Regions from separate parts of the Pelorhabdus sp. sgz311001 genome, predicted to be linked through region 2. Evidence: predicted binding sites of a transcription regulator. Region 2 holds the regulator's gene; the other holds the start of a gene.
The links. Region 2 encodes HrcA, which represses chaperone genes, less so after heat shock. Its sites were predicted from a motif close to TGTTAGCACTCNNNNNNNNNGAGTGCTAACA; they were not measured.
Positions count from the first base shown of each region.

Region 1: a site for HrcA is predicted at 10,491-10,521, ahead of groES (co-chaperone GroES). Genes of this name have one in related genera too.

Region 1 covers NZ_JBVXUT010000001.1:394,280-410,790, reverse strand. Annotated here, with positions in the region: gene AC0MXB_RS02115 (aldo/keto reductase) at 1-234, opposite strand, end outside; gene AC0MXB_RS02110 (flavin reductase family protein) at 314-886, opposite strand; gene AC0MXB_RS02105 (hypothetical protein) at 1,472-1,765, shown strand; gene AC0MXB_RS02100 (helix-turn-helix transcriptional regulator) at 1,752-2,000, shown strand; gene AC0MXB_RS02095 (flavodoxin family protein) at 2,188-2,757, opposite strand; gene AC0MXB_RS02090 (LysR family transcriptional regulator) at 2,956-3,837, shown strand; gene guaA (glutamine-hydrolyzing GMP synthase) at 4,203-5,753, opposite strand; gene pdaB (polysaccharide deacetylase family sporulation protein PdaB) at 5,891-6,634, opposite strand; gene AC0MXB_RS02075 (HipA family kinase) at 6,708-7,520, opposite strand; gene AC0MXB_RS02070 (hypothetical protein) at 7,629-8,243, opposite strand; gene groL (chaperonin GroEL) at 8,472-10,121, opposite strand; gene groES (co-chaperone GroES) at 10,166-10,450, opposite strand; gene AC0MXB_RS02055 (ANTAR domain-containing response regulator) at 10,662-11,240, opposite strand; gene AC0MXB_RS02050 (sensor histidine kinase) at 11,246-12,676, opposite strand; gene tsaD (tRNA (adenosine(37)-N6)-threonylcarbamoyltransferase complex transferase subunit TsaD) at 12,786-13,823, opposite strand; gene rimI (ribosomal protein S18-alanine N-acetyltransferase) at 13,968-14,414, opposite strand; gene tsaB (tRNA (adenosine(37)-N6)-threonylcarbamoyltransferase complex dimerization subunit type 1 TsaB) at 14,401-15,141, opposite strand; gene tsaE (tRNA (adenosine(37)-N6)-threonylcarbamoyltransferase complex ATPase subunit type 1 TsaE) at 15,122-15,595, opposite strand; gene thiL (thiamine-phosphate kinase) at 15,604-16,511, opposite strand, start outside.
Region 2 covers NZ_JBVXUT010000001.1:738,090-754,600, reverse strand. Annotated here, with positions in the region: gene floA (flotillin-like protein FloA) at 1-540, opposite strand, end outside; gene AC0MXB_RS03890 (NfeD family protein) at 565-1,332, opposite strand; gene AC0MXB_RS03885 (GatB/YqeY domain-containing protein) at 1,460-1,912, opposite strand; gene rpsU (30S ribosomal protein S21) at 1,939-2,115, opposite strand; gene AC0MXB_RS03875 (histidine triad nucleotide-binding protein) at 2,204-2,551, opposite strand; gene mtaB (tRNA (N(6)-L-threonylcarbamoyladenosine(37)-C(2))-methylthiotransferase MtaB) at 2,656-3,954, opposite strand; gene AC0MXB_RS03865 (16S rRNA (uracil(1498)-N(3))-methyltransferase) at 3,942-4,688, opposite strand; gene prmA (50S ribosomal protein L11 methyltransferase) at 4,692-5,627, opposite strand; gene dnaJ (molecular chaperone DnaJ) at 5,652-6,797, opposite strand; gene dnaK (molecular chaperone DnaK) at 6,809-8,638, opposite strand; gene grpE (nucleotide exchange factor GrpE) at 8,686-9,273, opposite strand; gene hrcA (heat-inducible transcriptional repressor HrcA) at 9,361-10,392, opposite strand; gene hemW (radical SAM family heme chaperone HemW) at 10,494-11,639, opposite strand; gene lepA (translation elongation factor 4) at 11,643-13,463, opposite strand; gene AC0MXB_RS03825 (hypothetical protein) at 13,533-13,877, opposite strand; gene spoIIP (stage II sporulation protein P) at 13,918-15,003, opposite strand; gene gpr (GPR endopeptidase) at 15,066-16,034, opposite strand; gene rpsT (30S ribosomal protein S20) at 16,189-16,455, shown strand.

The DNA.
Region 1 (16,511 bases), 340 kb from region 2:
AATAACAACTTTATCTTTATAAGCTTTTAGCGCTTCACCTAATAACTCTTCATTTTCATATCCATAAATAGGAGCTGTATCAAAAAGATTACATCCTAATTCTACTGCTCTTTGTATCAACTTAGTCATTTCTTGACGATCTACTGATTGACCATAACCATGATCCATCCCCATACAACCAAGTCCTATCTCTGAAACAACGAGCCCCTGGTTACCTAATTTTCTAGTTTTCATATTTAATTCCTCACTTTTTCATATAGTTAAACTCTCTTATTAATCTCGTATAAAGGCAAATCTCAATAAAAACCCCCTCTTAGTTCTTCTCTCTCAACTGAAGTCCGTCGCGGTAAGCATTACCGACCTTTTCACCAACGGACAAATAGGACTTATTCATCCAATCGAAAGTAATCGGATGGAATTTTTCAAATGATACCTTGCCATCTTCTCCAAGAATCCGTTCATCCAGACTTACATTGACGATTTCGCCTACCAATCTCCAGGTTTCCTCATCATAGCTCTTCACTCTGCACTCAACGGCAAAAGGAAGCTCATCGATAATCGGTGCATCTACGAATTCGGACTTTGTTGTATGAAATCCTGACTTTTCAAACTTATCTTCCACTTTATTTCCTGTTGTGATGCCAAGGTAATCACAGGCAACTTCATTTTCCACATCCGCCATACTTACAACAAAAGAACCTCTGGCAATAATCCCTTTTAACGTATTTCTCTGAGATGCTACGGTGATAGTAATTTCTGTCTCATTCGTGATTCCGCCCCATACTGCTAACATGGCGGTCGGCTTTTCAGCCTCATCATAAGATGAAATCATCAAAACCGGCATCGGTGTGATGTATGGCTTTGCTCCAATGTTTTTTCTAGACATATTTATCCTCCTTTAAATTATGTAATAAATTACAGTTATCTGCTGAATTATGCTCTTAGCGATATGATTTCTTATAGATTCCAAGGGAATCTTCATCCGTAAGCAGTAACTAGTCTGCGGTAATGTCGCCGCCGAGCACCTCGTGTATTCTCTTCGGATACTTTGTGAGCTCTTCTTCCTTGAAATCGATCACGCATTAGAAAAACTCGGTCAGGACTTTCCACACCTCAATTGGGACTTTAGCCCAGATTCGTCATCAGGAAATAATGAACTGATTTCTCATTGGTTGGGCGAGAAATCCGAGGAAGTTATGGTATGTGTATTTAAAGGGAAAAAATTGAGGAGCGTTTTCACCGCCAGGACTTTTTTTTCATTCATTTTGCTTACCATGGAGATTATGATGCATTAAGCGCCAACTATGACAATCGAATCACGGTAAAAGAAGGAGACTGCTATATCGGTCAGCCCTACAGCGGCTATGCCGTTAAGCGGGATTCTGATCACGAATGTATTATTCTCGGAGTACTGATTCGTAAAGAAACCTTTTTCCGAGAATACCTGAGTGCGCTCTCAGCAGATAGCTCCATGCTTAATTTTTTTCTGGAACCACAGAAAAACAAATATGCAGAAGAGTTCGTTCATCTGGAAATACCAGCTTCTTCGCCAATCTGGCAGCTGCTGAATGTCATGATTCTTGAATATGCTCATAAAACAGAGGATTCACAGAAAATTTTAAAGCCTATGGTCATGTCCCTTGCAATGTATCTTTCCTATGAGTACAAGCGTCAGCATCTAACTACTGGCACGACATTAATCGATCGGATTATGCAATATATCGAATCACACTCTGATTCTGTAACATTGAATGACATTGAATGACATCGCATCCCATTTCGTATATCATCCCGTCTATATTTCCCGTCTTTTTCCAGAAAAGACAGGGAAAACCTTTTCTGCCTTGCTAACCGAATCGCGTATGCGAAGAGCCAAGCTATTATTGGATCATACGGATCTTTCCATCGCTGCTATTTCTGATATGCTCGGATACAGCAATAGCAGTAATTTCTATAAGGCCTTTAAACAATATTATGGTACTTCTCCTCGTAAGCTTTAATGGTGAACGCTCTTTTTGACCAAACATAATTTTCCTGTATTTACGCGGATTGAGGATAACAAAAAGACCTTGCATAAGCTTCGCAAAGCTTTAATGCAAGGTCTTTTTGTTTATGTCGGCAGGCTAGTCCACTTTGCCCTTTTCAGAATAAACGGCAGTGCCCTGAGACAAAATACCCTCGACCTTGTTACTTTTTCAAAAGAATCGCCATATTTTCCCCAAGCGTTTTGAAGGTGTGAATACCTTCCTCATCTTTTTGTAAATCTCCTATATCACGTGATAAAGTCATATTCCAACCAATTGAACCAGGTATTGTCATTTCGTTGCTGCCAAAGAAGAAGTTTATAGCAGAATATACAAAACTACTTCCAGATCTTCTTACAGATACTACAGCTGCTCCAATTTTGCCTCTTAATAAGTTACGATCATTAGCTATATTAACACAACCGCATCTATCAATAAATGCTTTTACTTCTGTAGATACATTAGCAAAATATGTTGGTGATCCAATAAGAACACCATCTGCTTCTGCTGCTTTTTCTATAAACTTGTTCATTTCATCATCCTTACGTGCACAGCGGTTGTCCTTATTTTTAAAACACATCTCACAAGCTGAACATCCAAATAGTTTTTGTCCACCTAATTGAACTAATTCTGTTTCGATACCTGCTTTTTCAAGCTCTTCAAGAACTAATTTCAAACTTTCAGCTGTATTCCCATTTTTTCTTGGACTTCCGTTAAAAGCAATAACTTTCATGTAAACTCCTCCTAACAATTTATTTGTTGTTTGCTGTTTGTTATAATATTCATGATTAAAATTACAACTTACAACGAAAATAATATCATCATTTAAAAATAACTTAAAACGAATAATTCCGATTGAACCCATTGCAAAATAAAATAGTTAACCAATTTATGAATTTTTAAATTATACATATTTGAAAGGATATTGTTCATGATCTTAAATTTAGAAGGAAAACTTTTTCATACTTTTATTGCCGTATTTGAGGAAGAGAATATAACTAGAGCAGCTGAACGTCTTGATTATGTTCAATCTACTATATCTACTCATATTAATATTTTAGAAGAAACATTTGGGGAAAAGCTGTTTATCAGATTACCAAGAGGAGTTATGGTTACAGAGGTGGGGAAAGAATTTGCTAAATATGCATACAGATATATTGATTTTGAGAAAGAGTTATCGGATTCCATGATTAATTTTCATCAACCACAAGGAATAGTAAAAATGGCTACTTCTGAAACTTTTAGTTCTATCAGACTTTCTGAGGTTATTAGGAAATTTTCATATATTTATCCTGAAATAAGTTTTAGTGTAGATAGAATCCCCGTAGAAGATGTAATAGCCTCTGTTCTTAAGAGAAAGATTGATTTTGGTATCATTCCACAGGATCCCCATTCAAAACAAATAGATTTTATACCCCTTTATAAAGAATGTTTAGTATTTATTTCAGAAAAATCCTATTGGGAAGAAAGCAAAAAAAGTAATTATTCTGATATTACCCTCTTTTCTTTTGGCGAAAACTGTAAATATACAATTATAGCAGAAAAAATTCTCCACAAATTTAACATTAAAATAAAAAAAATTATGGAATTTAATAATGTTGAGACTATTAAAAATATGGTTGAAAATAAGATGGGTATATCACTGATTCCTAGCGGGAATATAACAAAAGAACTTTCTGATGGCAAATTTATAATTATTTCTGAGTTTCCAACCTCTGAACTTACAGGTGGTGCTATACTAATTAAAAATGGAGAATTAAATAAAGCTTCTAAATTAGCACTGGAATACTTTAAAAAAGATGTTTATAGCTAGCCTTTTAGACTGCTGCTGATATAGAAATAACAGATAGAAAGCTACAATTCGAGATATCCTGTATAGCGTTATACTTTTTCCCAAAAAGCATAAAAGAAAATATCACCCTGTCGCGGGGCACTGCCGTTTATTCTGTAAAGGGCATTTTTCTTTATTCTCACTGGCTTTGCCAGGTATGCCCGCCACTCCATGGTGAACGCTCTTTTTTGCAAGCAGAAATCCCTGTATTTACATAGGGTGAGGATAAAAAAGGACCTTGCACAAGCTTCGTAAAAAGCTTTAATGCAAGGTCTTTTTGTCTATGTCGGCAGGCTAGTCCATTTTGCCCTTTTCAGAATAAATGGCAGTGCCCCGAGACAATGATATTATTCAAATTCAATGGTTGCCGGCGGCTTGCCTGTGCAATCATACATTACACGATTCACGCCTTTTACTTCATTAATGATGCGACTTGTCACAATCGACAGGACTTCCCATGGCATTTGGGCACTTTCAGCTGTCATAAAATCGGAAGTCATAACGGCACGAAGCGCAATGGCATAGTCATACGTACGGCCGTCTCCCATAACACCTACTGAACGCATATTCGTCAATGCGGCAAAGTATTGTCCCAAATCCTGAGCAATCCCGGCTTTTGCGACTTCTTCCCGATAAATAGCATCTGCTTCCTGCACAATTTTCACTTTTTCTTCCGTAACTTCCCCAATAATGCGGATGCCAAGACCAGGACCAGGGAACGGCTGGCGACTCACCAGATATTCAGGAATCTGAAGTTCTCTTCCTGCCCGTCTTACTTCATCTTTGAACAACATTCTAAGTGGTTCTACGATTTCTTTAAAATCAACATAATCAGGCAACCCGCCCACGTTATGATGGGATTTAATGACTGCTGATTTTCCCAGACCGCTTTCAATCACATCGGGATAAATCGTTCCTTGTACTAGAAAATCAACCGTACCTATTTTTTTCGCTTCTTCTTCAAAAACACGAATAAATTCTTCACCAATAATTTTCCGCTTTGTTTCAGGGTCAGTTACGCCTTTCAGTTTTTCATAAAAACGCTTCTTCGCATCTACTCGGATAAAGTTGAGGTCATATTGTCCCTTAGGACCAAATACGCCTTCGACTTCTTCGCTTTCGTTCTTACGAAGCAGACCGTGATCTACAAAAACGCAGGTAAGCTGTTTACCAATCGCTCGGGAAAGAAGGACTGCCGCTACCGAAGAGTCGACACCACCAGATAAGGCACATAATACTTTACCTGTACCGATTTTTTCACGCAGGCTTTCGATTGTTTTCTCTACAAACGAATCCATTTTCCAGTCGCCGCGGCAGGCACACACGTTAAATACGAAGTTATGCAACATTTTCATGCCTTCCACTGTATGCATAACTTCAGGATGGAATTGTACCGCATATAAATTTCTTGCTTCATTTTCCATGGCCGCTACAGGACAAACGGGAGTCGATGCCGTTACCGTAAAATCAGCAGGAGCTTCCGCTATATAATCTGTATGACTCATCCAGCAAATTGTCTTTTCGGAAACACCCTCCAAGAGTTTGGATGCTTTATTTTGTATATGGACTTCTGTTTTGCCATATTCGCTGATCGGTGCTGTTACTACCTTACCGCCAAGCAAATGGGCCATAAGCTGCGATCCATAACAGATCCCCAGAATAGGAATCCCAAGTTCTAATAATTCTTCCTGACAAACAGCAGAATCTTTTTCATACACACTGTTTGGTCCACCAGTGAATATAATACCCTTTGGCTGCATTTCCTTTATTTCCGCAAGACTCAATGTATGTGGAAATACTTCACAGTATACATTACATTCTCTTACACGTCTGGCGATCAGCTGATTATACTGCCCACCAAAATCCAATACCAAAATGGTTTCTTTCTGCAATGACAAACGAATCCCTCCCTATATTTTTCTCGTTAGAATAACGAAATCAACATAAATAACCGAACCTTCTTTATAGAAAAATACTATACCACAACTTGCGCCTGACTGTAAATAGCTGCACAAAAAAACAGGCCGTAGCCTGTTTAATGTCGCAAAATTCCTTTTTCACTATAATTGGCCAATAAGTCACCAACTGTAACAATCTTATAGCCGGCTCCGGCAATTTTATCAAGCAGTTCCGGCAAAGCCTCAGCAGTCTGTGTTGGTGTATCAGACGCATGCAACAAAATAATAGCACCTGGCTTTAACCGGGAAACAACGCGCTCGATAATCACATCTTTGCCGGGATTTTTCCAATCAAGCGAATCAATGTTCCAAATAATCGTCTTATACCCCAGTTCCTGCGCTGCTGCAATGGACTGATTACTATAATGGCCATTAGGCGGACGCAGCAGAACTGGATCTACCCCTGTCACTTCCTTAATTAACCCATGAGCCTTTTGGATATCTTCCTTAACCCATTCAACACCCATATCGCCATAATTTTCATGGCGATAGCCATGACTGCCGATTTCGTGTCCGTCCGTCGCTATCCGTTTCGCCACCTCGGGAAACTTCTTTGCCCAAGGCCCCATAATAAAAAAGGTTGCTTTTAAATTGCGGCTTTGGAGCGTATCTAAAATAGATCCAGTATATTTATTGCCCCAGGAATGATCAAAAGTTAAGGCAACGACTTTTTGGTCAGTTCTAGTTCCCGCTATGGCTAAGGATTCATGACCAATTAAATCAGCCACTTGTATATATACAGCGCCAATCATGAATAAACCAACAAGGCTATAAAATAAATGACGGTGTACAAAGAGCCGCCGCAAATTAATAACGAGCATATTGCCCCCCACCTCCTTATAGCACCTTATGTGCGCTATAAGAAAAATATAACCAAAGGAGCAATCACTTTTATTACAGCTTGATGCGCCGATAGCTGTAGCGGCTTGTTCCACCTCTGACCACGGGAATTTGACGACATAGTTCAGTGAATATCTTATCTGCTAAACCGCAGCGTTGTTGAATAAAAGCAGCCAAAGCTTGCCGTTCCTCAGACGATCTCAGCCAAGGTTCAGGAATCTCTTGTAAAATAGAATCGATTAGTCCTGCATCAATCGCTTTTACCCTAGTTAAGTAAGGTATAAAATCTTCACGCTTGGCAAATCGCTGCAAGAGAAACCCAAATAAAAAGCCATAATATATTTTTACGATAGGTCCTAACTTTTCCAGCGTAGCCACAGACCATTTGCCTGAGCCGCAAAAATGCGAATGATCAATCGCATAGCATTGATACCCTTGCGGAGTGGGGGCCATCAGTAAATTTTTACGGTTTTTCGCCCGGTCACGATTACAAAAGAGATGGTCAAAAAATAAAATTCCCACTAATTGATTACAGTTTGTCAGTTCTTTCACAGCTCGCCTTGTTACATACTCACTATCGGACAAATAGGCTGAAGCAAAATGAAGACCTGGCATAGCCTGCAGTTTCTGCAGCATGACATGTCTATCAATTATTGCAGCCGGTATTTCAATCTGATCATATGTTGGCAAGGGCAGTTCCAAAACTTGGGCAAGTCGCGCGCCAAGCCACTCATTGGCAAGTACTTTCGTATGTTCTTCTTTGCGGCATAGCTTAACAATATAAACTCTTCCATCTAGACCACGAAAAAACTGCGGAGCTGTCACACCAACACCAACAGGCTTGATATATTCTGCCGCAACGACCATCTTTTTCGCTCCTTTTTAGCCTGTCACAAGAAAAAAAGCCGTTCCGCCAAGCATGATTCTCACTGGGAAGACCACAGCGGAACAGCCCTGCTTTATCTTGCCAAAATTCTAATCTGGCCTGCATGTAGAGGAAGCTATTGATGTAATTGCTTCTAAATTAACGACGACAGAACGTACGTCATTATCGGAAATAGAAGAACTTGTAGCAGGTCCAAAAATATCCTCTACAGTCAAAATGGCCAATTCATCTTCGACTGCGCCTAAAACTCCTTCAAAGAGAAATCCACCCAGTGTTGTAATTGCTACCGCATCGCCAACCATCCGGCAGAGTCGGCGAATCAGTTCATGGCTTTCCTGACGAATCGATGTCTGACCGGCATCAGATTCTTCCTGTCGCACGACACCTTCTTTTACTACAAGACCACCGCCACTTCCACCCTCAATAGGATCCGATACAATACCTGTTCCCTTGGCAATCAGCGTCCACAGATCAACTCGCAAAAACGCCACAGTTCTAAGTTCACCGCCTGGCGTTAAAATCTCCACGTCACTGGTTTCCGCGGCAATGGCTGGTACTAAAAGGCCAATCCGACAATTATCAATTCCTTGCAAATTCCCAAAATAAACAAAACCATCGACGCCAAAGAGCAAAACATCGGTATTGATTTCCCGCTCCAATTCACGAATTAAGGCCCGATTGGCAATCTCTTCATAAAAACTCATGGCTTTTCTCCTCCCTAGCCTATAAGATGTAGCTCACCCTATTATATGAAAACCCTAAATAAAGAGTGCTTAATACAAACTTAAAGAGCTTAGAGAAAAGCAAAAAGCTGCACATAAGTCTTGTGAACTTATGTGCAGCTTTTATATTTTATTAGTAACAAATAAGTAACATTCAAAAGATTCCGTGGCGAAATCCGCTGAATTTACTGGCCTGTCACGAACATGATATTACATCATGCCCATGCCGCCCATGCCACCCATACCGCCCATGCCGCCCATAGCAGCAGCTGCAGCAGCACCGTTATCTTTTTCCGGTTTATCAGCAACAAGCGTTTCTGTGGTCAATACAAGAGCTGCAATGCTGGAAGCATTTTGCAGAGCAGAGCGCGTTACTTTAGCAGGGTCAACGATACCAGCTTTAATCATGTCAACATATTCTTCCGTCAAAGCATTGAAGCCAATGCCTTTGCCGGCTTTTTTCACGTTTTCAACAACGATAGAGCCTTCTAGACCAGCATTATTAGCGATCTGACGAACAGGTTCTTCGATAGCGCGTTTTACAATGTTCACGCCAGTCTTTTCGTCACCTGAGGCTTGAATCGTATCAAGTACAGGCAGAATATCGATGAAAGTTGTACCGCCGCCAGCGACAATACCTTCTTCCACAGCAGCGCGAGTTGCATTCAAAGCATCTTCAATGCGCATTTTCTTTTCTTTCAATTCCACTTCTGTTGCAGCGCCGACTTGAATTACAGCAACACCGCCGGACAATTTAGCCAAACGTTCCTGCAGTTTTTCTTTATCAAAGTCAGATGTGCTTTCTTCCACTTGGCTTCTGATATTCGCTACACGAGCTTTAATGTCATCAGCGGAACCTGCGCCGTCAACAACCGTTGTTTCTTCTTTCGAAACGCGAACTTGACGAGCACGACCAAGATCTTCTAACGTTACACTGTCTAATTTACGGCCAAGATCTTCCGTAATAACAGTACCGCCAGTTAAAATTGCGATATCTTCTAACATAGCTTTGCGGCGATCACCGAAGCCAGGAGCTTTTACAGCAACAGCTTTGAAGGTACCACGAAGTTTATTGACAACCAAAGTAGCAAGAGCTTCGCCTTCTACATCTTCAGCAATAATGAGAAGTTCTTTACCTTGTTGTACTACTTTTTCCAGAACAGGCAGCATGTCGGCAATTGCGCCAATTTTGCGGTCCGTAATCAAGATATAAGGATCATTGAGAACTGCTTCCATTTTGTCCGTATCTGTTACCATGTAAGGAGAAATGTAGCCGCGGTCAAACTGCATGCCTTCAACAACGTCAAGGTCAGTTCCCATCGTTTTGGATTCTTCTACGGTGATAACACCATCGTTGCCGACTTTTTCCATAGCTTCCGCAATGAGACGGCCAATTTCTTCGTCAGCTGCCGAAATCGAAGCAACCTGAGCAATCGCGTCTTTTGTTTCAACTTTTTTAGCAGATGCTTTAATTTCAGAAACAAGAGCATCTACAGCTTTCTGGATGCCTTTTTTAATAATCATTGGGTTAGCGCCAGCAGCAACATTGCGCATGCCTTCATGGATGAAAGCTTGAGCTAAAAGCGTAGCTGTTGTCGTGCCATCACCTGCTACATCATTTGTTTTTGTAGCAACTTCTTTAACGAGCTGAGCGCCCATATTTTCAAATGGGTCTTCCAAATCAATATCGCGAGCGATCGTTACGCCGTCATTAGTAATGGTCGGAGCACCGAATTTTTTATCAAGAACCACGTTGCGGCCTTTTGGTCCAAGAGTTACTTTTACAGCATTTGCTAAAGCATTAACGCCTCTTTCCAGTGCGCGGCGTGCTTCTTCATCAAAAATAATCTGTTTAGCCATTGTATGTATATCCCCCTTTTATTTTCGTTACGTCTCACGCTAGATTATTCGGCAACAGCCAAAATATCTCTTTCGCTGAGAATGATATATTCCTGATCGTTGATCTTTACTTCTGTGCCAGCATATTTCGAGAAAATGATTTTGTCGCCAACTTTCACTTCCAAAGCAACTCTTGTACCATTTTCCAAAAGTTTACCTGTTCCTACGGCAACGATTTCACCTTCTTGAGGTTTTTCCTTCACCGTATCAGGAAGAACGATTCCGCTCTTTGTTTTTTGTTCGGCTTCTAAGGCTTTAATAACAACTCTGTCACCTAATGGCTTAATCATGAAAAAATAACCTCCCTTTAAAAGTGTTCGTTTTTATTATTGTTAGCACTCACTAAGATAGAGTGCTAATTCCATAAATTATGATATATAATTTTGGGCAAAAAATCAAGCGTTTTCCACAAAAAAAGAAGATTTTTTTTACTTTTTTTCTAGTGCAGCAACAAGACGAGGTCCCGCCACCAGCAAGACCTCGTTCTTTAAGTCCATTTTGTTATTTTTTCTTAACGGAATTAATAATAGCCTCTGCTACTTCTCGAATCGATTTTCGCTTCGCCATGCTATACTGCTGAATCCGGCGGTATGCTTCACTTTCACTCAGATGATAGGCATCCATTAAAATTCCCTTGGCCCGATCCAAAATTTTCCGCATCTCCAAAGAATTTTTTACATCTTCTAATTCTTTTTCCAGTTCACTGAACTCTCTAAAGCGCGACAAGGCAATTTCGATAGCAGGAAACAGATTCGCTTCTTTGACCGGCTTGACAAGATACGCCAAAACGCCAGAATCCTTTGCTTTATCAACAATCTCCTTCTGACTAAATGCTGTTAATAACAAAACGGGAGCTACTTTATCAGTAGATAAAATGCGCGCCGCCGTAATTCCATCCATTTCCGGCATTTTAATATCCATGATAACAAGATCAGGCTTTAGACGCCGTGCCAAATCGACAGCTTTAGCACCATCAGAGGCTTCGCCAACTACTTCGTGCCCCGCTTCTTCCAGTAGTTCCTTCAAATCCATACGGATGATTGATTCATTATCAGCGATTACAATCCTTAATGCGTCCATCTCTCTTATCCTCCCTCTGTCATCCGGGGTATTGTAATAATAGCTCTTGTTCCGCCTTGCGACTTCAATTCAAACTTCCCGGATAGATCGGATTCAATTAGGGTTGTAACTATTTGAATGCCCAGGCTCTTCAATTTATGGGGATCAAAGTTTGGCGGAAGCCCAATGCCGTTATCATAGATTTCTACTTGATAGCAGTCAGGCAGAGCGCGAATATCAATACCAATCAAGCCTTCCTTACAGCCGACAAAACCATGTTCGATCGAATTTTGAATCAGTTCGTTAATTGCCAGCGCCAAGCTGCTAGCATAGTCAGAAGGTAAAATCACGGTTTCGCCGTTAAATACCGTTTGGATATTAAAATCAGGTTCCAGCATATTCTGAATAACTGCATCCATAATATTTTTTGCCACTTCAGCCACATTAATCACTTCTACATCTTGCTGTGACAAAAATTCATGAATGACAGAAATACTAAGAATCCTGTTAATGCATTCTCTTAGCGACGCCTTTACTTCTGGCGATGGCGACCGCCGTGCCTGTAACCGCAATAAGCTGGCAATCGTCTGCAGATTATTTTTAACGCGATGATGAATTTCTTGAATCACCGCTGATTTAACGAGCAATTCTTTCTCTTTTTTCTTAATTTCTGTAATATCGCTGACAATAAATAGTACGCCGCATACAATATCAGCCTTTACTACTGGCAAAGCCCTTTGATTAAAAATCAAATTGCCTGTTTCAAGCTCTTGTTCCTGGGCCCGCTTTTGCTCAATTGCACTTTGTACTAAATTCATATGAGTGCGGCGGTCCGTAACTCGCCGACCAACAATATGACTCACGCCAAGTACTTTATAAATACTTGTGGCGACGGCATTGGCAAAAATAACCTGACCGGAGTCGTCAACAATCACAATTCCATCACGCGCACTAAGGCGTCGGTACATATCGCCGCCAGACAGGGCTGGACTTGTTGTCGTAAACAGCAAAAAGGCCGTATCCACAAGAATATTATGCGAACCGATGCGGGCCTGCGCCTCTTCAAAGCTGGCTTCAAAGCTCGCCACGGCAATAACTTCACCCTGTTCATCTTTTATCGCATAAGTTTTCATTTCCAGCGATTCCATGCCAATTTCCCATTCTCGTTGACCAGAAATATTTTTTCCTGTCGTGAGCGTCCGCCAAACAAGCGGCTCTTCATCAGCTCGCACCGTAGTTCCTAGAAGATGGGGGCGATATTCGATAAAACTCGTGTTGGGCCGCACCTGCGCAATAATGACAAGATACTTGTCAGAGTGCGTTTTTGCATAAATTGTAATCTGAGCATGAGCCAAATCAGCCGCAATTCCCATCAACTTCGCCTGGTTTTCTAAATGCATGATTTGCTGCGATTTTAAACTTGTTGTTTTTCGGCAAATGTCACTAATAACTCCCATAGGCGCCCCCCACGACTTACAGAATTACACTTTTCTTTATTAAAGTACTAACTATTCCACATGAAAGAGAAAAATCCTTGCTTAGAAAAAAAGTATTTTGAAAGGCGCTTTAGCCCAAAGACTGACCTAAACGCATCGTTGGCCTAGCGTTTAAAGTAAGAGGCGAAGTAAAACCGCTCTGAAATTGATAGTAGGCGCGACAACCAATCATTGCCGCATTATCCGTACATAAAATAAGGGGTGGATAAAAAACCTTAGCACCTTGCTTATTAAGAGCCTTGGTTAACTGAAGACGTAACGAAGAGTTTGCCGCTACCCCGCCCGCCAGGACCACTTTAGAAATTCCCGTTTCTTTCACGGCAGCCGCAGTCTTTTCCACGAGAACATCGACCACAGCAGCTTGAAAACTAGCAGCCACGTCGGCTTGATCGTAACTTTCCTGTTTTTGCTTTTTAGCATTTAAATAATTCAGTACTGCCGACTTTAAGCCGCTAAAACTAAAGTCATAGTTGGAATCATGGACAAGCGCCCGCGGAAAAGCAATAGCCACGGGATTACCGGATTTAGCCAATTCATCAATATGGGGACCGCCAGGATAAGGCAGACCCATGACGCGGGCAATCTTATCAAAAGCCTCGCCTGCGGCATCATCACGCGTTTGTCCCAAAAGTTCAAAGGAATTATAGCCAGTTACTTTCACCAGAGAAGTATGGCCGCCTGACACAACCAATGCTAAAAAAGGTGGCTCTAAGTCACGATGGGCCAATAGATTAGCAAAAATATGTCCCTCTAAATGATGAACTCCCACCAAAGGAACTTTCGCCGCAAAAGCTAAAGCTTTCGCCGCTGCGACTCCTACTAACAGAGCGCCGACGAGACCGGGTCCATAGGTCACGCCAATAGCATCCATGTCGGTAATTTTAAGCCCTGCTTCTGTAAGAGCCTGATCCACAACAGGAATAACCTGTTCAATATGTTTGCGCGAAGCAATTTCCGGCACAACGCCGCCAAATTTTTGATGAACTGGGACCTGCGATGAAATCACATTGGATAAAATGATCCGTCCGTCCTGTATAACTGACGCCGATGTCTCATCGCAACTTGTTTCCAATCCAAGCACAAAAATGGATTTCTTTTCTTTCTCCATAATATTATAATATCCTCCATTACATACCCCAAATAAAAATAAGCAGGACGGTTAGGCGCCGTCCCGTCTACAAGTCAGCACAAACCGACCTGTTATCGCATAGGCTGTAGCACAATCACCCTTAGCCACGAAAGTGGCTTTTTTTCATAGGTCGACCCACATGATGATGGCATCTTCGCCTGTATCGCTATAGTATTTCTTACGAATTCCCTTGGCTTCAAAGCCAAAGTTTTTATAAAGGTTTTGAGCTGCCGTATTAGACGTACGAACTTCTAGTGTCATCCTCACAGCTCCCTGGGCTTTGACTCTTTCAATTAGAGTTTTTAAAATCACAGCTCCTATTCCTTGCTGACGGTACTTTGGCAGTACAGCCACATTCGTTACATGAGCTTCATCAAGAATCAACCAAGTTCCCGCATAAGCGGCAATTTCCCCGTCTTTTTCCACCACCAAATAATAGGCCAGATCATTTTCCGCTACTTCCGCTTCAAAAGCGACTCGCGACCACGGCTCAGAAAAGGATACTTCCTCAATCGCCAGCACGCCATCAATATCCTGTTCTGTCATGCTACGCACGTTAAGCTTGTCCATGATGCTCCTTCGTTTGCAACATGGGCATTTGATTTTGCTGGCGTTTTTCCCATAAAACCTCGGCTTCAGAACGGCGGATATAAATCGGCTCAAGCGTCATCGCATCAAAGACCTTGCCTTGCTGATAAAGCTGTCGCGCGGCTGCAGCAATACTGGCGGCTCGCGGCATAAGTAAGTGCGGTGGAGCCACAGTAATCAGCGGATTATTGTCACCAGTTGCCTGTACTACTTGGGCTGACTCACCAAGTAATGTAACTTTTCTTGCTAAGGAAACCAATTTTTCATAAGCTGCCTCGGCTTTTAAAATCGTCACAGGCATTCGTTCCTGAATACCGTCGGCAGTAAACTCATAAAGCGCCATGTAAACATTACCTTTTTGCGCATCTAAGACCGGCGCTAAAATTTGCGTAGAACCAGCCAGATTATAAGCAAGTCCTGCCAAGGTGGGTACGCCAATTAACGGTAGTGAACGAACATAACTCATGGCCTTTGCTGTTGCCAAGCCAATACGCAGGCCCGTAAATGAGCCTGGTCCGATACTCACAGCAATAGCCTCAATGTGTTCTGGCTCCACCGCAGCAAAGCGGCAAAGCGCATCAATCGTCGGTAAAAGCTTCTCCGAGTGGGTTTTTGTCGTTTGCAAAGTAAATTCAGCAAGCAATTTCTCTTCCGTATCTAAAGCAACAGAAGAAACAAGAGTTGCTGTATCAAGAGCTAGGATTAGCAAAATGCTTCAGCTCCTCACACAAAAATTCATAGCGCTTTCCTTGCGGCTGAAACTGAAAAATTCGTTCTTCCTCGCCCGCGCCTTTTTCAATAGTAATCCATAAATAATTGCTAGGTAAAGCCTCACGAAATTGATCAGGCCATTCGATCAAAGAAATGCCATACGTCGTATATTCATAAAAACCGATATCTTCTAGTTCCTCTATTGATTCTAAGCGATACAGATCAAAATGATGAATTTCTACAGTTCCTTCATAAACTTGAAGCACTGTAAAGGTCGGACTTGTCGCCTCGCTGTCTGGCGCTAGCACTTTCGTGATTTGCTGGACAAAAAAAGTTTTACCAGCCCCTAAATCGCCTTCCAGCGCAAGCACATCACCGTCTTTTAGTAAAGAAGCGACAAAGGTAGCGAGATCTTCTGTATCGGCTAAACAATTGCATTGAATTGAAACCATGTATCCTCCTAACGGAAATGATTGTATCCTTTCGGCTCCAGCAAAGTCATATCACCTGCTATCGTCCGCAAAAACACTTCTTTTCCAGCAACAACCTCGCCAACAGCAGTGAGCGCTAAATCAGGATACTGCTCTGTGAGCAAAGCAAAATCACCTTGGCTCATCGTAAAGACAAGCTGATAATCTTCCCCTCCATAGAGGGCGCATTCCACTGCTGACAATTCTAGCAGACGAGCCGCCTGCTTTAACTCATCTGATAAAGGAATCTTTGCCTCATCAAGAATCATGCCCACTTTGCTGGCAGCTGCAATTTCATTTGCTTCACTGGCGAGCCCATCACTAATATCATTCATACTGTGAGCCCCATTTTTCGCTAACAGCTGTCCTAGTTCAACTTGCGGTCGCGGTGTAAGATGGGCGGTTACCAGTGGCCAAGCAAAAGAAATCTCTTCCCACTGCCCTTCTGATAACAAAGTAAAGCCCATGCTCGAATTACCGAGCGTTCCTGTTACAACAACAAGATCACCGACACGAGCGCCGGAACGCCGCACTAAAAAAGATGGATCTACTTCACCAGTTACTGTTACACTAATAACAAGTTTTTCTTTTGACGCTACCGTATCGCCGCCAACAATATTGACGCCATACTCACGACAAATTTCCTTCATGCCTTCATAAAGATTAATTAAAAGTTCTACATCGGTCTGAGGCGGAAGCGCAATAGAAACGACAGCATGATTCGGCTTGCCGCCCATAGCGGCAATATCACTAAAACTCACAGCCATTGATTTATATCCCAGTTGCAACGGCAAGGTTGTTTTCATATCAAAATGAACATTTTCTACAAGCATATCTGTCGTCATCAGTTGCAATCTATGAGGCGTCGGCAAAAGCACAGCCGCATCATCGCCAATCC
Region 2 (16,511 bases):
AACAATGCCCTCGCCCACGCGAGCAATAATCGTCTGTTCCCCCGCGCCGCCAACAAGTCTATCAATATTGGCACGCACTGTCACTCGAGCCTTTACCTTAAGCTCAATCCCATTTTTCGCCACAGCAGATACGACAGGAGTTTCAATCACTTTGGGATTTACACTCATCTGCACAGCTTCCAATACATCGCGACCAGCTAAGTCAATGGCAGCCGATCTAGCAAAAGGCAGCGGAATATCGGCACGATGGGCCGCGATTAAAGCATCAATTACCCGATCTACATTGCCGCCTGCTAAGTAATGAGCCTCTAGCTGATTGGCATTTACATCAATCCCCGCTTTATTCGCCTTAATCAACGGCATTACAATCGCCGCAGGTGGAACACGGCGTAACCGCATGCCAATCAGCGTAAAAATTCCTACGTCAACAGCAGCCGCCATCGCCGAAATCCAAAGACCTAGCGGAACAAAGTGTAAAAACAGCATAACCGCTAAAAAAACAACAAACAAAATAAACAGTGGGAAAATTAAAGCTGTCATTATAAAACCCCTCCTTATAGAAACTTAATGGTCGATACGTAACGTTCTTACAATAACTCGCCGCCCTGAGACAGCTAATACCACAATTTTTTCGCCAGAGGCAATATAATCGCCTTCTGTTACAACATCAATTTTTTTGCCAGCAATCAGCGCCGTTCCCGCTGGACGCAACGTTGTTACGGCAACGCCTTCCAGACCAACTAGCACAGCATGATCGTCAACACTGTGAAACCCCTTCTCCCGTGCTTCGCGATCCTTTAGGATAAAACGTGCCACAAGAGCGCTTTGCGGTAAGAAGCGAGCCATCAGCGAAAAAATCACTACAGACGCAATTAGACTCGCAGCCAAAAATTGCAGTGCTGGCCCATCTCCGCCTAAGGCTAAAAAAAGTCCCCCTAACAGAAAGACGAGACCACTGAGTGCAAAAATGGCTGTACCAGGAAAAAAAAGTTCAGCGACTAACAGAAAAATACCGCTAAAGGAAAGCAGCGCCGGCATCCAGCCGCCACGCAATAGCCATTGCCCGCCCAAAAGTAAGCTAGCTGCGATTAAGGCAGTCAAAATTCCAACACCACTACCTACCGTTTTAATCTCCGTCAGTAACGCCGTAAAAATCAGAGTAACTAAAAAACCCTTAATCAAAGGAATTTCTAATAAACCTGCCGCTTGCTCCCAAGGCGATAATAACATATCGGTACCAGTTGAAGCGGCGAGGCATTTTGTTCCCACGGCACCAAAAATAACAAAAACTGTAAAGAAGCTGCGATACCAAGCTTTTCTCGCAAAAAACATAGTCTCATCTCCTCTCAGCGAATCCTTATTGTTAGTAGAGACCCTCTTATATTGTCTTTGGCAAAAGAAAATACAAGAGGGTCTCTACTAGAAATAAATCCGGTGCCATATTAGCACCGGATTGTATTTATGATTGAAGCATTTCGCGCACAAGCGTATTCACAAGTTTGCCATCAGCTTTGCCTTTTACAGAAGGCATTAAAACAGCCATGACTTTTCCCATATCCTTTACTGTTACAGCGCCAGATTGGGCAATTGCGTCTTTAACCAGCTGACGAACTTCGTCTTCGGCCAACTGCTTGGGCAGATACTGCATTAATACTTCAATTTCGCGTTCGAGATTTTCTACTAAGTCAGGGCGGTTGCCTTTGGCAAACTCCTCCATAGAATCTCGGCGCATTTTCACTTCTTTGGCCAGGACTTCTAATACACCCTGATCATCAAGCTCCGTTTTACGTTCAATCTCTGCGTATTTGATATTAGCGCGTACCATACGAATCACAGAAAGAGCAAGCTTCCCTGATTCTTTGGCTTTCATTGCCTCTTTCATGTCCGTTGTCAATTTCTCTTTAAGAGACATGTATCAATACCTCCGAACAGAAAACACTAGTTGAATTTACGTTTACGAGCTGCTTCGGACTTTTTCTTCCGTTTTACGCTAGGTTTTTCGTAATGTTCACGTTTTCTAACTTCAGAAAGAACACCGGCTTTTTGACAGGAACGCTTAAATCTGCGGAGTGCGCTTTCAAGTGTTTCGTTTTTACCAACCTTAATTTCTGCCATCTGATCTCCCTCCCTCCACGCAAGCCTACGGGAAGTGCATTCACATACACCTAATTATTATACAATAGGCTTCTGTCAACTGTCAATCTTAACCTGGAGGCCAGTTCATAAACCGCCCGCCGAGAATATGCAGATGCAAGTGATGAACTGTCTGGCCGCCATTATCTTTCGTATTAATTACTGTACGAAAGCCATCTTCATCCAATCCCGCCTGTTTTGCAATAAGGGGAACGGTGGCCATCAGATGCTTTAAAATTTCCTGATCCTCTTCCGTCGCTTCCAGGAGGTTAGCAATATGCTTCTTCGGAATTAAAAGAATATGAACAGGTGCGCCCGGATTGATATCAGGAAAAGCCACAACCATGTCATCTTCGTAAAGAATCGTCGCCGGAATTTCCTTATTTACAATTTTGCAGAACACACAATCTTGCTGCATATGCCAGATACACCTCCTTTCTGTCAAACCAAGGATTTTACATGACTTTATCTTATAAAGAGTTCGTTGTTAAATTCAAAACTCCTGCAAAGAACTGTAATAAATTAAAAATCCTGAGATCCCAATAATCCATCACGCCAAAGCTCTGTTGCGGTGACCGCTTGAATCGTACCTGTCAAATCTTTGTCGCTCGGCATATACACCTTTAAATAATACTCGGTATGACCTTCGAGAACGCCGTCTTGCCATGTTTCAAAGAGTACATTGACTGTTTGACCAACAAATTGCTTCGCATAGATTGCCGCTTTTTTCTCAGCAATTTGTTGAATGACATGAACCCGTTCTTTTTTGATCTCTTCCGGAATTTGTCCGGCAAAATCAGCCGCCGGTGTACCAATGCGTTTCGAGTAAGGGAAGATATGCATTTTAGAAAAAGGCATTTTTTCCACAAAACTGACTGTTTCGGCAAAAAGTTGGTCCGTTTCGCCGGGGAAGCCCACAATTAAATCAGTCGATAAGGCTAAATCAGGAATTTCTGTTAGGATTCTCCCAATTAGCTCGCTATATTCACTTGTTGTATAGTGGCGATTCATCGCCTTTAAGATCGTATTGCTGCCTGACTGGAGTGGTAAATGAAGGTGACGGCAAAGCTTGTTATTGGCTTTAAGCAGTTCAACCATCTCTGGCGATACTTCGATGGATTCCAAGGAACTCAACCGCAGACGCACCACATCAGGCAACTCAGTGATTGCCTTCATGACATCAGTCAAGGTTACTGGTTCCGCCAAATCACGGCCATAGGCGCCTAAATGAATACCTGTTAGGACAATTTCCTGAAATCCCGCACTTGTCAATTTTTCAACTTCACTTAAAATGCCTGACAGCGGCCGAGAACGCAACGGCCCTCTGGCATAGGGAATGATACAATAAGTGCAAAAATTAGTGCACCCTTCTTGAATCTTGAGAAAAGCCCGCGTTCGACCTGGCATGGAAAACAAGGGAATTTCCTCAAAGGCATCGGCATCCATAATGTTAGTAACAACATTCAGCTTCGCTTCATGCTTTGATGCCGTTTCTACAAGTTCTACAATTCCCTGCCTATTTTGCGTTCCAATAATAACATCAACCCCATCAATTGCTGCAACTTGATCAGCAGCAACCTGGGCATAACAGCCAGTTACGGCTACTACAGCTTCAGGATTCAATCGATTGGCTCGTCTGATATACTGACGCGATTTTTTTTCTCCCAAATGAGTGACCGAGCAAGTATTGATGACATAAACATCGGCTTTTTCTTCAAAGGCAACAATCTCGTAGCCTTTAGCCAAAAAAAGCCCTTCCAACGTCTCGGTTTCAAATTGGTTAACTTTACAACCTAAAGTAATAAAAGCTACTTTTGGCACAAAGGTCCCCCCAAATCACCACATTCATAGATAACCACAGCTAAAGCGGTTGTTGCTGCTGTTTCCGTCCGTAAAATTCGCGGACCAAGCGTAATGGCTGTAGCGCCGCTTCCCTGAATCAGTTCCGCTTCAGAAGCGCTAAAGCCGCCTTCTGGTCCAATCAAAAGCAAAAATTCTTTCGCCTGACTTTGCTGCAGCACATCTTTTATCCCGAGATTTTTTTCATTTTCATAGCAAAACAACCGAAGACTCTCCGGCGCTGCAAGGCGAAAAACTTCGGCTAAGGTCTTAACCGAAGTAACGGTGGGAACAACAGTCCGCCGACATTGTTTTGCTGCTTCAGCGGCAATTTTTTGCCATCGGTCTTTTTTCTGTTCCTGCTTTTTACTATCATAACGAACAACAGAGTGATCTGCTACCCATGGAATAATCTGATGTACGCCGAGTTCTACCGCTTTTTGCACAATGTAGTCAAACTTATCATTTTTCGTTAAAGCCTGTGCAAGTATAACTTGAATGGGCGGTTCACTGCTATGATCAAGCCAAGCAGCAAATTCGATAGAAACTTTCTCGCCCTCAATTGCCGCAATACGTCCCACCGCCGCTTGTCCCGCTTGATCCACAACTTCCACTTCATCGCCGACTTTGAGTCGAAGAACTCGCGTCATATGTTTCGCTTCAGAGCCTTCGATAAACATGAAAGGTTCAATTTGCGTAATAAAAAACTGCCGCATAACTTATCGCTCCAAATGAGCTACAATAGCAACCCAGCCGCCTTCTTCACTAACCTTGTCAACAACAAACCCTTGCTCTAAAAGCACAGCTGTCACATCGCTAAGGCGTTCTGTAATAATACCACTGCTAACAAAAAAACCGTCTGGTTTCAGGCGTTCTTTCACATCGGGAATCACTTTAATAATAATATCGGCAATAATATTGGCAATAATAAGATCAGCTTTACCAGTTACGCCTGTGAGCAGATCGCCCTGACTGACTGTGACTGTTTCAGCGACTTGATTGAGAGCCACATTTTCCTTGGCTACGCGAACAGCGACGCTGTCTAAATCGACCGCCTTAATAGCGGCAGCGCCTAATTTGGCACTGGCAATTGATAAAATACCAGATCCTGTACCAACATCAAAAATCTGCATGTCAGGCTTAACTAACTCTTCTAAGTGACGAATACACATAGCTGTTGTATGGTGAGTCCCTGTACCAAAAGCCATACCGGGATCTAATTCAATAATAAGATCATCCACACCAGCCTCATACTCTTCCCATGTCGGCTTAATCACAATTCTTTCGCCAACCTTGACCGGATGGAAAAATTCCTTCCAACAAGAAGCCCAATCTTCTTCCTGTATTTCGCGACAACTAATTTCGCCTTTGCCGGCATCAATATTATGACAGCAAAGACCGTTTACTTGTCCCTCAAATGAACGAAGCTTGTCATCAAGGGCTTCGTCAACAGGTAAGTAGGCTTTTACAACAACAACTTCCGTATCAGTTTCTTCAGGAATATCGCAATAATCCCACGCTCCTGATAAACGATAGGTGTTAATAAGCTCTGGATCTTCAATAACGACACCGCTGGCTCCCAAATCATGAAAAATATTGGCCACCGCTTCGGTGGCCTCATGGGAGGTTTGAATACTAATTTCAGCCCACTTCATCTGCACTCGCCCCTTCTTATGGAATTAAGACACCCCAAAGGCATCCTTCATTTTCTTAAAGAACCCTTTTTGTTCCGGGTTAATATCTTCTCCGCTAATTCGGGCAAATTCTTTTAAAAGTTCACGCTGTTTCTCAGACAAGTTTTTCGGAGTCACAACTTTTACTTTTACTAGCTGATCACCGCGCATATTACCGCGGATATGAGGAATTCCTTTATTTCGTAAGCGGAAAACAGTTCCAGACTGCGTTCCTTCTTCGACACGGAATTTCACTTTTCCTTCCAAAGTTGGTACTTCTACTTCGTCACCTAAAATTGCCTGAACAAAGCTAATGGGAACTTCACAAATAATGTCGTTTCCTTCGCGCACAAATAGTTTATGCGGTTTCACGAAAATATACACATATAAATCGCCCTGCGGACCGCCACGAAGTCCCGGTTCGCCTTCATGAGCCACACGCAACCGTGAACCAGTATCAACCCCAGCAGGAATCTTAATTTTTATTTTCCGTTTCACCTTGATCTTGCCTTGACCACGGCATTCTTTACACGGTGTCTTGACAATTTTGCCTTCGCCACGACAACGGTCACAAGGTTTCACATTGACCATTCGGCCAAAGGGTGTATTTTGTGTAAATTGAACTTGGCCCGCCCCTTTACAGTCAGGACAAGTTTCAGGATGAGTCCCAGCGGCAGCGCCTGTGCCATGACATTCTGGACAGGTATCCATCCGCGGAATCTCTACTTCTCGTTCCACGCCAAAAGCTGCTTGGTCAAAAGCAATCTCCATATCAAAGCGAAGATCTGAACCTTTTTCCGGACCATTAGCACGGCCGCCAAAACCTTGACCGCCAAAAAACATATCGAAAATATCGCCAAACCCGCCTTGACCGCCGAAGCCGCCTTGGCCGCCAAAACCGCCAAAGCCTCCACCTTGACTTCCGTCAAAGGCAGCATGACCAAATTGGTCATACTGCGCCTTTTTTTCGGAATTAGACAAAACTTCATAGGCTTCCGCAACTTCTTTAAATTTTTCTTCTGCCTCTTTCGCATTGTCCTTGTTGACATCAGGATGATATTTTCGGGCCAACTTGCGATAGGCCTTCTTTAGTTCATCGTCAGATGCTGACCGGGACACACCCAAGACTTCATAATAATCTCGTTTGCTCACCTTGCACCATCCTATGCTTTGTCATTCTTTTTTTCGTCAACAACCTCAGCGTCCACAATAGATTCATCTTTTGCTGCGCCAGCTGAAGCACCGCCTTGCGGCTGACCTTCATTTTGCGCATACATAGCTTGTGCTAATTCATAAAGCGGCTTCGTTAATTCTTCCGTATCAGCCTTGATTTTTTCCAAATCATTACCTTTTAGCGTTTCCTTTAAGGTATTCGCTGCTGCTTCGATTTTTTCAACAAGCGCTTTATCGGCTTTATCGCCAGCTTCTTTAATCGTCTTTTCTGCTTGATAAATCAAAGAATCAGCAGAATTTCTTACTTCGACTTCATCTTTGCGGGCTTTATCTTCAGCTGCATGAGCTTCCGCTTCTTTAACCATACGTTCGATTTCATCTTGACTGATACCACCAGAAGAAGTAATCGTAATTTTTTGTTCTTTGCCTGTACCAAGATCTTTGGCGGAAACATTTACGATACCATTGGCATCAATGTCGAAAGAAACTTCAATTTTAGGTACTCCACGCGGTGCTGCCGGAATACCGGACAATTCAAAACGTCCCAACGTTTTATTCGCTGCAGCCATTTCACGTTCGCCTTGAAGCACATGAATGTCAACGGAAGGTTGATTATCAGCTGCCGTGGAGAATACTTGGCTTTTCGACGTAGGAATTGTCGTATTTCTATCAATAATTTTCGTGAAAACGCCGCCCAGTGTTTCAATGCCCAGAGACAATGGCGTTACATCAAGCAGTAATACGTCTTTTACCTCACCGACAAGAACACCAGCCTGAATCGCAGCACCAACTGCTACGCATTCGTCAGGATTTACGCCGCGATGCAGATCTTTGCCAATAAATTTCTTCAAAGCTTCTTGTACAGCAGGAATACGAGAAGACCCGCCTACCAAAATAACTTTATCAATATCTTTCGGGGAAAGACCAGCGTCAGACAAAGCTTGACGAGTTGGCCCCATAGTGGATTCTACCAAGTCAGCCGTTAATTCTTCGAATTTAGCGCGGGTCAAGTTAAGATCCATATGTTTCGGACCGGATTGGTCGGCTGTAATAAAGGGAAGATTAATATTGGTGGAAAGTACACCGGAAAGCTCAATTTTCGCTTTTTCCGCAGCTTCCAACAAACGCTGCGAAGCCATTTTATCATTGGCCAAATCAATGCCTTGTTCTTTTTTGAACTCTTCAATCAGCCATTGTTTTACCCGCATATCAAAATCATCGCCGCCAAGACGGTTATTACCGCTTGTTGCTTTTACTTCAAAGACGCCATCGCCTAATTCCAAGATGGATACGTCAAAAGTACCGCCGCCAAGGTCATAAACAAGTACTGTATGATCATTACCTTTATCCATACCATAAGCAAGGGCTGCTGCCGTCGGTTCATTAATAATACGAAGAACTTCTAACCCAGCAATGGTTCCAGCGTCTTTTGTAGCTTGACGCTGCGCATCTGTAAAGTAAGCCGGAACTGTAATAACGGCTTGCGTAACAGTTTCACCAAGATAGGCTTCTGCATCTTGCTTCAGTTTTTGCAAAATCATTGCCGAAATTTCTTGTGGCGAATAGCCTTTATCGTCAATATTTACTTTGTGATTCGTACCCATATGACGTTTAATGGAGCTAATCGTTCTATCAGAGTTAGAAACAGCCTGGCGTTTTGCGAGCTGTCCAACTAATCTTTCACCCGTTTTAGAAAAGCCTACAACCGAAGGAGTTAAGCGACTGCCTTCTGTATTTGCAATAACGACAGGTTCGCCGCCTTCCATGACTGCTACAACTGAGTTTGTCGTACCAAGGTCTATACCAATTACTTTTGCCATAATTTATTCATCCTCCTTAAATAACTCACAACTTAACCATTATGAAATCAACCGTTATTGACAACTTTCACCATGCTCGGCCGAATCACGCGATTTTTCAAGCGATAGCCTTTTTGTAGTTCTTGTACAATCGTGCCATCTTCTTTTTCAGCATCTTCCACACGCATAACGGCCTGATGTTCATTCGGATCAAACATCTGATCCATCGCGGCAATAGCCGAGAGACCGAGTTTTTCAAAAGCGCCAGTCATCTGACGGAAAATCATTTCTACGCCAGAATGAAACGCTTCCGCATCTTTACTGCCATCAGAAGCCAAGGCTCGTTCAAAGTTATCTACCACAGGCAAAAGCTCTGTAATAATTCCTTCTGCAACTAAAGTAGACAACTCTTCTTTTTCCTTGGTGGTCCGACGACGAAAATTTTCAAAATCTGCTTGCAAACGTTGATACTTGCGGACAGCTTCTTCCAAAGCGCTATCCTTTGCTTGCAAAGCGGCAGCAAGTTGGTCTACTGAAAGCTCCCCTTGTACGCCTTCGCTAACTTCATTGTCTTGTGTTCCCTCTGCTGTTTTCACGGCTTCGTCTTGAGAGCTTTCTGGATCTTGTGCCGGAAACGGTTTTTCATTATCAGCCATACAGTCACCTCATTGCTATTCTCTTTCTTATCTATAGATACGGAATGTTTCTTTAGAAAAACTCAAGAAACAGGATTTCCGTGTTTATCAACCAATTCGATATTTTTTGATAAGCTCACCTAAATGAGTATGCATAAACTCTAGTATAGCCATGGTTTTCCCATATTCCATACGCGTTGGGCCTAAAATCGCTACAGAACCAACAACTTGACCATCAATTCGATAAGTAGCCTGTACCACGCTGCAGTCCTGTATGCCGCTATACTTGTTTTCCTGACCGATGGTTACAACAACACCATCTTGATTTTGCATGTGCAAAATATCGTAAAGTAGCCTTTTTTCTTCCAACATGGTTAAAATCTTTTTTATTTTGTCCACATCACGAAACTCAGGTTGATTCAGTAGATGGGTCGTTCCACCTAAAAAAACTTTTTCCCCTTTATCTTGGGTTAAAGCCTGTGTAATCGCAGTAAAAGCATACTCAACCACATCAGAATCAAGAATCAAGTCTTGCTTAATATCCTGTACTGTGTCGCCGCCAATTTCTGTAAATCCTAATCCAGTCAAGCGATTATTTACTTGCTGGGCAATTTGCTGCAAATCGTCCTGTGTCGTTCCTTCCGGAATATCAATAATTTTATTTTCAACAATTCCTTTATCAGTTACGACAACAGCAATAACGCGCTGTTCATCAAGCGGCAGAAACTGCAAATATTTGAATTTTGCCGGAGCACTCTGCGGCGCCATCACCAACGAAACATTGTTGGTGACTTTCGAAAGCAGCTTAGCTGTCTCTTGAAACAATTCGTCAATTCGCCTGACTTTGGCTTCATACCACTGTTTGATCAAATGCAGATCTCGCTCGGAAATACTATGCGGCGCAAGTAAACAGTCTACATAAAAACGATATCCCTTGGCTGAAGGAATCCGTCCTGCCGATGTGTGCGGCTGTTCTAAAAAACCTAAGAGCTCTAAGTCGGCCATTTCATTACGGATCGTTGCCGGACTTACCCCCAAGTCATATTTGCGGGCAATAGTTCTTGAGCCAATTGGTTCGGCGGTAGAGACATAATCGTCAATGATGGCTTGTAAAATCCGACGTTTCCTATCATCTAACAAGATCTCCGCCTCCCTTGTTAGCACTCTTCCTGATAGAGTGCTAATATCTAATAAAAAAATACCACTCATTTTCTAGTCTGTCAAGAACGTAGTAGAAAATTTCAAGGTAAAAAAGCGCAAAAAACTACATTGCCTAATAATTTTCCTTGGTCGGTTAAAAAGATTCTAGTTTGCCTATGGTTAAGAAGTCCTTGGTTTGCCAAAGTTTCCAAAACCTTGCCATAATCTGCAAAAAAGGAAGTATGAAAAATCGCTTCATACTCGTTTATATCTAACCCTCGCATTGTGCGCAACGCTAAAAAAGCAAACTCCGCTTTCGCTGTCGCTTCGTCAAGCGTCTCCTCATAGGCAATAACCGATTCTCCTTTAGCTATAGCGGCAATATAACGCTTCGGATCGGTTTCATTCGACCAACGTTTCCCTGGGAAAAAGGAAGCCGCTGCCGCCCCAAGTCCTAAGTAAGGCTCGTAGTGCCAATACTTTAAATTATGACGGCAAGCATGACTAGGTTTCGCATAATTTGAAATTTCATAGCGGGAAAAACCCTTCTCAGCTAAAAAAGCAGGCGCAAAAGCGTCAAACTTTGCCTCTTCCGCTTCGTCAGGCAAGGCAAGCCTCCCCTGCTCTTGCCAACAGTCGAAGACCGTTCCCTCCTCTATTTTCAAACTATAAAGCGAAATATGCGATAAGGGTAATTGTACTGCTTTGGCTAAAGTGGTTTGTAAATCGATCAGCTTCTGGCCAGGTAACCCAGTCATCAAATCAATACTTAAGTTGGTAAAGCCAGCCTTAGCCGCGGCTATTACTGAAGAGGTCGCATCTTGGGCAGAATGAATCCGTCCAATCGTCCTAAGCAGTGGATCGGAAAAAGATTGCACGCCAAAGCTAATACGATTCAGACCGGCGTCCTTAAGCGCGACAAGAAGCGAATCCTTGGTGGTTCCAGGATTCGCTTCACAGGTCCACTCATAGCCTTCACTGAGAGAAAAAGATTCAGCAATAGCGTAACAAATTGCCAGTAGTTGATCTGCCGGAAGTATCGTAGGCGTACCTCCGCCAATAAATACCGTATCAACTTCATAATCAGAAATTTTTTTGCTTTGCACAGCAATCTCGGTTAATAATGCTCTCGTATAGGCGTCAAACAAATCCTCCTGCCCGCTCATTGACGGAAAATCACAATAAAAACACTTCTGGCGGCAAAAAGGTATGTGAACATAAAGCCCTAAGGTCTTTCGTTTCATCATCGATCAATCCATTTTTAAAATTGCCATAAAGGCTTCTTGCGGCACTTCCACACTACCAACTTGCTTCATGCGCTTTTTGCCTTCTTTTTGCTTTTCCAACAGTTTACGTTTCCGCGTAATATCGCCGCCGTAACATTTGGCAAGTACGTCTTTACGCATAGCCCGAACTGTTTCTCTGGCAATGACTTTATTCCCGATGGCAGCTTGAATAGGAATTTCAAACATTTGCCGCGGAATGATTCCGCGCAATTTTTCCGCCAAACCACGTCCACGCGCTGCCGCTTTATCGGTGTGAACAATCACACTTAAGGCGTCAACAGCTTCGCCGTTTAAAAGAATATCAAGCTTTACGAGCTTAGATGTGCGGTAGCCAATTAATTCATAATCAAGCGAAGCATAACCCCGTGTCGACGATTTTAGCTTGTCAAAATAATCGTAAATAATTTCACTGAGCGGTAAATGATATTCGATCGTAACGCGACTCTCATCAAGATACTTCATATCCTTAAAATCGCCCCGTTTGTCCTGCGATAGCTCCATAACGGCCCCGACAAAATCATTCGGTACAATCACCGTTGCTTTTACGTAAGGTTCCTCAATATGATCAATATTCGCAACAGGCGGCAACAGTGACGGATTATCCACCCGAAGCATTTCACCGTCTGTTTTATAGACTTCATAAATAACGCTTGGCGCTGTCGTAATGAGCGTAATATTATATTCCCGTTCAATTCGTTCCTGAATGACATCCATGTGCAAAAGGCCTAAAAAGCCGCAACGAAAGCCAAAACCCAAGGCAATGGAAGTTTCCGGTTCAAAGACAAGAGAAGCATCATTAAGTTTCAACTTATCAAGAGCGTCACGCAACGCGTCATACTGTGAACTTTCTACAGGATAGAGCCCGCAATAGACCATCGGCGTAATAGTCCGATAGCCAGCTAAAGGCGCCGGTGCCGGATTATCGGCCAAAGTAATCGTATCGCCTACCCGCGTATCCTTTACATTTTTTATGGCAGCTGCAACATAACCAACTTGACCAGGCGCCAACTCGTCCACTAATGCCATGTAAGGCTTAAAAACCCCGACTTCCGTGACTTCAAAAGTTTTCTTCGTAGCCATCATATGCATTTTCATACCAGGGGCTAGCACGCCGTCAAACACACGGATATTGGCAATAACCCCTTTATACGCATCGAAATGCGAATCAAAAATCAGCGCCTGCAAAGGCTTTTCGCGTTCGCCCTGCGGCGGCGGAATCTTAGCTACAATCGCTTCTAGTACCTCTTCAATGCCAATTCCCGATTTCGCGCTTGTTAATACCGCTTCCGAAGCATCAAGACCGATTACATCTTCAATCTCCTGTTTCACTTTTTCTGGATCAGCGCTTGGTAAATCAATCTTATTAATAACAGGAATGATTTCCAAATTATGTTCCAGTGCCAAATAAACATTGGCCAGTGTCTGCGCCTCAATTCCTTGCGCAGCGTCTACCACAAGCAGTGCGCCTTCACAGGCAGCCAAGCTACGCGAAACTTCGTAAGTAAAATCCACATGACCAGGTGTGTCAATAAGATTAAGCATGTAAGTTTCGCCATTTTTTGCCTTATAGGAAAGCCTTACAGCCTGAGCTTTAATCGTAATGCCCCGTTCTCGCTCCAATTCCATCTGGTCAAGAACCTGACTCTCCATTTCTCGAGCCGATAGTGTTCCAGTATACTCAAGCAAGCGGTCAGCCAGTGTGGACTTACCGTGATCGATATGAGCGATGATCGAAAAATTGCGGATCTTGGAAATCTCCACGCTGTCCTCCTCTCTGCATCCCATTGTTAGGAAGCAGTCAAATTTGTACATTAAATTATAGCATTTTGCTATAAGCGCCTGCAAGTCTTACCTTTACGGCAAGGAGAGAGAGGCAATCAATTCGTTCATTTCGACATAAAGTGGCTGCAAAAAAAATCCATACTGTAAAGGCAAACGGAAATTTTTTGTACCATCCCCTAGATAGAGAAAATCCCTATCGCTCCATAACGTACCAACTTCATAAGCTTGCCGCCAGTCGTAAGAATCACCTAACCAAACAATTTCATAAGAGCCTCGCTTCGGGCTCGCCACAGAAAAAAGCGGCGCTTCCTGGCGCTGCGTTAATTGGGTTAGCTGCCCTTGAGCAGTCCAAAGACCGCATAAAGTGACTGCCAGAAGAAGAAAGGTTCCTCGATAAAGCAGTTTCCATTGATTCATGATTGCCTCCTGCTAGTTGCTAGTTGTCAACCTTTGTAATCTACGGCTTCGCCCCGGCTTCAATTAAATCGGCTAGTACATCTCCTAGTATTTCCATACTGCGCGAGGCTTCTTCCAAAGAACTTTCTTCGCTGCCTACTTCAAGCAGCAACGCTCGCGGATGCAGATGCTGGTTGTATCGCCAGTCTTCCAGCTTAATGCCGCGACACAGACCAGGATACTCCTTGTTTAATTTCGCTTCAATCTGTTTAGCAAAAGCATGATTCTGCTGCCAGTGGGGCTGGACAAGATCAGGCCGTCCTACAGCAACAATGATCAAAATACGGGCTGTCGGCACACCTTGAATTGTCGTTGTCACGTTTTCTCGTTTTTGTGCATCACGATGAATATCGAAAACCATTTGCAAAGAAGGATGATCATTCAGCATTCTTTGCAACGTGATTTCCGACAAATTATAAGCCTTCATAAAGGACGGATAATCATGAACAGCGCTGCTTTGCACAACGCCAACCCCTCTATTCTCCAGCCGTTTACTTAAAGCAGCGCCAACTTGTACAATATCGCCTTTTTGACCGCCCGCGCTATGGGAACTACCGGAAGAAGGAATGAAGGATTCCGAAGTATGGGTATGATAAATACCAACAAGCGGTTTACCTTCTTTACCGCTCAAGGAGAATTCAAATTTAGGTAAAGTCTCAGTACTATTGGCACTGAGAGTTGCCACTTCGCTATGGGTTAATCCTGCCAAAAGCGGAATTTCCCGCTGCAAAATCGACCGAATATCTTCTGTATCAATATCGGTAAATAAGAGCAGCGCCGAACGCAATCCCTTGGTCGGTGAAAAATGGTTTTTCTCCGCTTCCGTCGAAGGCTTGGGCAAACTTCGAGCAAACCCAGGTACGCCGGCGCCTAACAGATCCCGCCCTGAGGCAAGAGTTCCGAAAAAAAAGGAAGACTTTGCTTGTCCGACTGAAGGCCCCTGAGCCAGAACCAAAGCTGTTTCCGGTGCAAATGAATCACACCAAAAGAAAAAGCCGCCAGCTAAAAAAATCGCCGTAAGCAAAGACAGTACTATAATACAAAGATAGTCAGGTTTTCGTAGCTTTTTGCGGCTTCGTCTTCTCAAATTGATCTCCTCCCGCGTCAGATTACCTGTACTATATATGCGCTAGGAGGAGCACCTATGCTCTATTGCAGATAACGATGAATATTTTTATAGTCGATTCCCTCATGCAGTGCTTGATTAATCGCACCGGCCACAATGGTAGCAATATCTTGAATCATCCGATCAATTTCTTTCGGCGTAACCATCAAATCCCCTAAAAGATCAGGAAGAATCTGCCGAACTATTACATGCTGCTCTGCTTCCGAAAGGGTGGCCATACTTTTAAAATAGCGAGCGAATGCGGCGTGCTCTTGCAAAACCTGAAGGGTATCCATGGCAATCGTTGAAGCATGAATCACCGTAGGAACGCCAATGGCAATAACCGGAACCCCCAAAGAAAGCTGAGTAAGACCAAAACGCTTGTTTCCCACGCCTGATCCTGGATGAATTCCGGCAGTACTAAGCTGAACCGTAGTTGCTACACGACTGCTAGCGGCTGCCGCCAGTGCGTCTACAGCAATCACCGCAGCAGGCTTCACTTCAGCTACAACACCTTGAATAATTTCAGCTGTCTCCATACCAGTTAGGCCTAAGACACCGGGGGCAAGCGCACACACCAACCTAACGCCGCCGGCTAATTCCGGTGACAATAACGTTTCCAAATGTCTAGTGACAACAATCTTGTCAATCACTCTTGGGCCTAACGCATCAGGCGTCACATTCCAATTTCCCAGACCGACGACAAGAACCACACCTTGCTTAGAAATTTGGAGTAGAGAAGCAAGTTCTTGCGCTACGGTGTTCATTACTGAATCTGCTAAGGGCGTGTTTTTATAGCGAAGCCCTGGCGCTTCCACCGTAATATACATACCTGTCGGTTTTCCCATCGCTTGCTTCGCTTCATCTGACGCAATATGAACCCTAGTAACAGTGATTTCTTCTTGTTCTTCTGTCTCTACATTTAGACCTGGGATTTCCTTTCCCGTAGACCTTGTCACATTTTCTCTTACTTCAACGGCCAGATCGGTCCGCAAACTTCCTTGATCCACCACAATGACTCCTCCTGTTTTATTTCTAGAGTATCCCATCTCTTATCGCCTTATCCGAGATGCCCTTCATAGATTATAATTTGGGATTTGTTGCTTGCATTTTTACTTTGTCCATGCTAAAATATCTTAGGTAATAGATCATAAGGAGGTGAACAACTTGCCAAATATTAAATCTTCTGTACGTAGCGTAAAAACCGATAGCGAACGTCGTCAGGCTAATGCTTCGGTCAAATCTACTTTGAAAACCGCAACGCGCAAAACTACCGAAGCCATTGCTGACGGTAAGGCAGATGAGGCGAAATCCCTCCTAGCTCAAGCAACAAGCAAAATTGATAAAGCTGCTGCCAAAGGCGTTCTTCATAAAAATGCTGCGGCTCGTAAAAAGTCCCGCTTGGCTCACAAAGTAAACGCTTTAGCACAATAAAAATAGGCAATATAACAAAACCTGTCTTTTACTGGCAGGTTTTTTATATTGCCTAT